One region of the Mycobacterium sp. NGS61 genome, then DNA from elsewhere that is predicted to be linked to it. Evidence: riboswitches for the same ligand, from Rfam matches in the RefSeq annotation. Region 1 holds a riboswitch; the other holds the start of a gene.
The links. Region 1 has a riboswitch for magnesium ahead of AC5Y3Z_RS07375 (PPE family protein). Riboswitches for the same ligand answer to the same signal wherever they lie in the genome.

Region 1 (3,413 bases):
GCAGTGGTCCCAGCGGCGGCGGCCGGTCTGCCCGGCGCACCGGGGATGCCGCTACTCGGCATGTCCGGCAACAACTTCGGCAGTCCGCCGCGCTACGGATTCCGGCCGACGATCATGGGACGCCCACCGGCCGCTGGATGACAGGGGGGAGACAACCGCGATATCGCTGATCGGTTCCGCAACACCGGCGGTTACCGACGGACGGTCGGTTTGAAGGAGGTGCTGGCATTGGATTTTGGAGCCCTCCCCCCTGAAGTCAATTCGCTGCGCATGCACACCGGGCCGGGCTCGGCGCCCATGCTGGCCGCCATGACGGCCTGGGATGCGGTGGCCGACGAGCTGCGGTTGACCGCGACGGCGTACGAATCGGTGTTGTCCACATTGGTCGACGACGGCTGGCTGGGTCCGGCATCGACCGCCATGATGACCGCGGTCGCTCCGTTCCTGGACTGGCTGCGCGGCACCGGCGCGCAGGCCGAAGAGACGGCCAGTCACGCCGCAGCAGCTGCGGCGGCCTTCGAGGCCGCGTACTCGATGACGGTTCCCCCCGCCGTGGTCGCCGCGAACCGGGCACGACTGCTCGCGCTGGTGGCCACCAACTTTCTGGGTATCAACACCGCCGCGATTGCGGCCACCGAAGCCGAGTACGCCGAGATGTGGGTTCAGGACGCGACGGCGATGTACACCTACGCCGCCAGCGCGGCTGAGGCTGCCGCGCTGACACAGTTCGGCGAGCCGGCGCAGACCGCCGACCCGTCCGGTCCGGCCCACCAAGCCGCCGCGGTCGCGCGGGCGATGGCATCGGTACCGGCCACCCTGCAGGATCTCGCCGCGCCGGCGGCGGCCTCTCCGTTTGACGCACTTCCGCAGACAGGTCTGCTCGTCGATGTCCTGAACTTCCTGGATGGCAACGACGGCAACGCCGTCGGGGTCTTCTTGAACTCTTCCCTGTTCAACGGCGTCGTCTCCGCCGGATATACGGCGCCGGCACTGATCGTGCCCACGGTGACCGATGCCGTCGCCGACGTCAACGGGGTGGTCGAAGGGGCGGAGCCAGAGATCGCCGGCGCCGGTTCGGCCGAGGCCGCCGCGATGACGGCAACGACCGCGCCGTCCGGCGTGGGGGGAGTCGCCGCCGGCAGCACTCAGGCGTCCCTGGTGGGCCGCCTGTCTGTTCCGCCGAGCTGGGCGGCCGCCGTCGATGTAGCGAAGCCGTTCGGCGCAGTACCCGGCGCGGGCAGCACGGCGGCCGTTCCGGCATCCGCCGCGGGCGCACCCGGGATGCCCGCACTGCCTGCCGCCAACGCGTGCGCACGGAGTTGGGGCAACGGCCCCCGCTACGGTTCCCGATTGACAATCATGCCGCGACCGGTGGCTGCGGGATAACGCCGCCCAAAGAAAGTCCCGGCAATTCCCGCCTTTCGAATATCGGAATTCGAATTCGACGGGACGTCTGAGTTGACTCTGGTCGTCGCGAGTGCCATTATTGCCACTGCATGCACCTCGCTAGGTGAGGCGTCTGCACGGACACAGGCCACTGACCTCGAACGTCGAAAGACGCCCAGGGTCAGGACAGCTCTTCCCGGCTTAAGGGTTGAGCCCAAGTGGCTTCCAGCATTACTGCTGGATACGCCGTGTGGTGCCGAAGCTCTGTCGAGAGGGGTGCTGTGATCTGGTGGGCCGTCGTGCCCGCTGGACTCTCATCCCATGCGTCGTGCACCCGGCATCCCCGCATGCCACGGCCCTGAGGAGGTGAGAGCGGAATGAGTCCCGACGATAGTCCGTATTCGAAATCGACGACCATTTCGTTTCGATCCGACCCGGGCACCGGCATCGCCGCCTGAATCGCATTTCTGATAGCCGCAAACGGCGCTCGCTGATATCGCGAAGCGCGTATTAATTGCGCGCGGAAAAAGGCGTGGAATTGCGTTCTTGGCGACCCGGGTTTCGTGCCCCAGCAGGGGTGAACTCAAGGGGGACCACCGATGACCGCCGCACTGGACTTTGCCGCTCTGCCACCCGAAGTCAACTCCGCGCGCATGTACGCCGGCGCCGGTGCCGCGCCGATGCTGGCTGCAGCTTCGGCATGGAACGGGTTGGCCGCCGAGCTGCGCGCCACCGCGCTGACCTACGAAGCTGTGCTGTCCGCGCTGGCCGGTGACGAATGGTTCGGGCCCGCGGCGGCCTCGATGGCTGCCGCCGCCACGCCGTACGTGGTGTGGCTCAACGCCACCGCCGTGCAGGCCGAGCAGACCGGGGCGCAGGCCGAGGCCGCGGTGACCGCCTACGCGACGGCATTCGCCGCGACAGTGCCACCGCCACTCGTCGCGGCCAACCGCACCCAGTTGGCCGCACTGGTTGCGACGAACATCCTGGGCCAGAACACCCCGGCGATCGCGGCGACCGAAGCCGCGTACCTGGAGATGTGGGCCCAGGATGCCGCCGCGATGTACGGCTACGCCGGCGCCTCGGCGGCAGCCACCGACCTGGACCAGTTCGTCGCGCCGCAGCAGATCACCAGCCCCAGCGGTCTCACGGCCCAGGCGGCCGCGGTCAGTCAGGCGGCCGACACGTCCGCTCTCGGCCAGCACAGCGCTCTGTCGCAGCTGATGTCCGCCGTGCCGAGCGCACTGCAGGGGCTTTCCGGTGCCGACGGCGGCAGCGGCCTGGCCGACCTCGCGACCACCGCGCTCACCGGTTCCGGGACGTCGAGCTGGTCGGAGTTCATGGCCGCATGGGGCCCCAACGCGAACGTGTGGAACACGATCACCTCCACCGGTTTGTTCACCCCGGGCGCCACGATAGGAACCCTCTCCAGCTTGTTCGGCAGCGCAGCGATGACCGACGTGGCCGACGCCGCGCAGGTGCTGGTACCGAGCGCGGGCGGGGGCGCCGTGCCGCTGGAAACGCGCGGTCTCACCGCCCTCGGGTCGGGCAGTTCCGGCGTGGTCGGCAAACTGTCCGTGCCCCCGGCCTGGGCTGCGGCCACCCCACCGCCCGGCGCCCTGCACTCCGCGCTCGGTGGCACCCCGATGGTCGCGCCGCCGCCGTCCGGCACGCCCGGTATGCCGGGGGTGCCGCTGGGCAACCTCGCGGGTCAACCCTTCGGCCGGGCTGTCCCGCAATACGGGTTCCGCCCCACGGTCGTGGCCCGCTCGCCCGCGGCCGGATAGCACGCACAGCCACCTAACCAGGCAAAACAGCGCTCTCAGCGAACCGTCAGGTACGAGACAGCCGGGTAGCAGGCATCAGGACGTACCGTGTGCCCTCGTGATGCGTACGTTTTTCCTCGAGTCAGAGAGAGCCTGCCGGGCGGTGTCCCCGGGTCGGACCGGCGGTGCCGCCGGGCCCCACCGCCGAAGACGGTCGAGCTTCGTCGACTCGACCTGACCCACTGCTTTCGCGGGCGGCGC
Region 2 (3,413 bases), 350 kb from region 1:
CGACACCGGTGGGATCAACTCCAGGCAGGCCCAAGACCTGCTGCCGGAGGAGCATCGCGCCTTCGTCGATGAGCTGCTGAACCGGTACGAGGTAGGTCAGGCCGCCGACGACGAACCGGTGCGTGGCGGTCTGAACATCTCGCCCAAGGGCTACGAGCCTCTGCTGGAGGTCGCGTTCGCCCACAACATCCGGTTGATCGCCAGCGCGCTCGGGCCGCCGCCGCGCGACCTTGTCGAGCGGGCGCACCGCCACGACGTGCTGGTCGCCGCGCTGGCTGGAACGACCGAACATGCGCGCCGGCACGCCGCGGCCGGGGTAGACCTGATCGTTGCCCAGGGCACCGAGGCCGGCGGACACACCGGTGACGTGGCCACCATGGTGCTGGTGCCCGAAGTGGTCGACGCGGTGGCGCCCACTCCGGTACTGGCCGCGGGTGGCATCGCCCGGGGCCGCCAGATCGCCGCGGCGCTGGCCTTGGGCGCCGAAGGCGTGTGGTGCGGATCGGTGTGGCTGACCACCGAGGAAGCTGAGACCGCGCCGGTGGTCAAGGACAAGTTCCTGGCCGCCACCTCCTCGGACACGGTGCGGTCGCGCTCGATGACCGGCAAGCCGGCGCGGATGCTGCGCACCGCCTGGACCGATGAATGGGAGCGGCCCGACACCCCCGCGCCGCTGGGAATGCCACTGCAGACCGCCCTGGTCACCGATTCGCAGGTGCGGATCAATCAGGCCGCGGCACATCCGGGCGCGAAGGCACGCGAGTTGGCGACCTACTTCGTCGGACAGGTGGTCGGTTCCCTGGACCGGGTGCGGCCCACCCGCGCGGTGGTGCTGGACATGGTCGAGGAGTACATCGACACCGTCGGGCGGCTGGAAAGCCTGGCCGACTGACCCCATCCTTGCCGCGAGCGTCCCTCGAATGCCGCTGATTGCGGGCGTTGAGCGCACATATGGGGTCGCTCGTGGCCTGACACGGGGCCGCTCACCCGCTCAGCGCGAGCGTCCCCGAAATGCCGCAAAGTGCGGCCTCTGACCGCACATCTGAGGGCGCTCGCGCCCAACAGGGACCCGCACTGTGACATTGAACACGTCGCAGTCGCCCCAGGTCAGGGTGCCTCAAGGCTGCGAGACAGCTGTGTGCCCGCATGGAGATGACATAAAGATCGCGAAACTGCGGGATGGCGCGTTGACCGGGCAGGGCCTGTGGTGCATTATCGGTCAGGCAAGCACCTCGTTAGGTGAGGCGGCTACACGAACATAGGCCACTGACCCCGAACGTCGAAAGACGCCCCGGGTCAGGACAGCTCTTCCCGGCTTAAGGGTTGAGCCCAGGTGGCTTCCGGTTTACCGGACACGTCGGGTAGTGCCAAAGCTCTGACGAGAGGGGTGCGGATATCCGACGATGGTCGGATTCTGTTCTCCTTCGTGCACCCAGACAACATGTGTGTCGTGGCTGAGAGGAGGTGAGGGACGCATGAGTTCCAGTGGCAGTCCGGGTCGAGATCCGGATGTTTCGTCCCTGACCGGTCTTCGGCGCGACGTGTGCGGCTGAGTCGCTCACTTCCTCCGACCGGAACCGTTGCGGGACGGGACTTACCAAGATTCCTTTGAGGTCCACCTGTCAACGTTTGGTCAACCGCTAGGAGGCGATCATGACCGCTGCACTGTACGACGAAGTCACCACCCTCACCGCCGCACCACGGCTGCACCTCGTGCGCGACGTACCCGCGCCCACGAAGCCGGCCCGCCGCATCGACGTCGCCGGCGCCGGCAACGACCCACTGGTCGACGGCGCCGCCCGCCTGCTCACCGTGCCGCTGCGGCACGTCTACGCCGCACTGTGGCGCATTGGTGTGCTCGAAGTCCAGGCGTGACGCATGGATATCGACCAACCGCGGACTCCGAGGGACTAGCCGACTGCAGGCGCGTCCTGCGGTGAGCCAGTCCCTCGGAGTCGTGCAGTTCCATTCGCCATTAGAATCCAATTGGCGTTGATCCGGCCATCACCGGGGAGCCTTCGGAAGAACAGCCGGTACGGCCCAGTAGAACCGAACGGGTGGGCCCGTCACAGCCCTCTTGAGCGGTCACGCGCCAGCGTGGCAAGCGGGGTGGTACCGCGGCGCTTGCGCACCAGCGCATCGTCGTCCCCGGCCAGAGGTGGCTAGAGGGAGACGACGTACGTGACCGATCGGGTTTATCCGAAACTCGCTGCCGGGGCGCCTGATTTTCCGGCCCTCGAACTCGAGGTGCTCGACTACTGGTTCCGCGACGACACCTTCCGTGCCAGCATCGCAAATCGGGACGGCGCAACCGAATACGTGTTCTACGACGGTCCGCCGTTCGCCAACGGTCTGCCGCACTACGGACACCTGCTGACCGGCTACGTCAAAGACATCGTGCCCCGCTACCGCACCATGCGCGGCGACAAGGTGGAGCGCCGATTCGGTTGGGACACCCACGGATTGCCCGCCGAGCTGGAGGTTGAGCGACAGCTGGGCATCACCGACAAGTCCCAGATCGACTCGATGGGGATCGCCGCGTTCAACGACGCCTGCCGCGCGTCGGTGCTGCGCTACACCGACGAGTGGCAGCAGTACGTCACCCGCCAGGCCCGCTGGGTCGACTTCGACAACGACTACAAGACACTGGACCTCAGCTACATGGAGTCGGTGATCTGGGCGTTCAAACAGCTGTGGGACAAAGGCCTGGCCTATGAAGGCTACCGGGTGCTGCCGTACTGCTGGCGCGACGAGACCCCGCTGTCCAACCACGAATTGCGGATGGACGACGACGTCTACCAGAGCCGGCAGGACCCGGCTCTGACGGTCGGGTTCCGCGTTCAGGGTGGCCCGCTGGACGGCACCTATCTGTTGATCTGGACGACGACGCCGTGGACGCTGCCTTCCAACCTCGCGGTCGCGGTGCACCCGGACGTGACATACGTGCATGTGCAGGCCGGCGAGCGACGCTACCTGCTGGCCGAGCCGCGGCTGTCCGCCTATGCGCGCGAACTGGGCGAGGAGCCCGAAGTGCTTGGGACACTGCGTGGCTCGGAGCTGCTCGGCACCCGCTATCTACCGCCGTTTGCCTATTTCCTGGACTCGCCCAACGCCTTTCAGGTCTTGCCGGCCGACTTCGTCACCACCGAGGACGGCACCGGTCTGGTGCACATGGCTCCGGCGTACGGCGAGGACGACATGGCGGTGGGGGATGCGGCCGGGATCAGGGCGGTCACCCCGGTCGACGCCAAAGGCCGATTCGATGCGACCGTGCCGGATTACCAGGGCCAGCACGTCTTTGCCGCCAACCCGCAGATCATCCGCGATCTGAAGAACCAGAGCGGGCCCGCTGCGGTGAATGGCGCGGTGCTGCTGCGGCACGAAACCTACGAGCACCCCTACCCGCACTGCTG

Region 2: it holds a riboswitch for magnesium, as region 1 does, so the genes downstream of both, AC5Y3Z_RS05930 (Rv1535 family protein) here and AC5Y3Z_RS07375 (PPE family protein) in region 1, are expected to answer to the same signal.

What each region holds. Positions count from the first base shown of each region.
Region 1 covers NZ_JCALCL010000002.1:613,601-617,013, forward strand. The annotation lists gene AC5Y3Z_RS07365 (PPE family protein) at 1-141, shown strand, start outside; gene AC5Y3Z_RS07370 (PPE family protein) at 229-1,386, shown strand; M-box (ykoK) riboswitch at 1,496-1,669, shown strand; gene AC5Y3Z_RS07375 (PPE family protein) at 1,986-3,173, shown strand.
Region 2 covers NZ_JCALCL010000002.1:264,234-267,646, forward strand. The annotation lists gene AC5Y3Z_RS05925 (NAD(P)H-dependent flavin oxidoreductase) at 1-892, shown strand, start outside; M-box (ykoK) riboswitch at 1,225-1,394, shown strand; gene AC5Y3Z_RS05930 (Rv1535 family protein) at 1,654-1,875, shown strand; gene ileS (isoleucine--tRNA ligase) at 2,182-3,413, shown strand, end outside.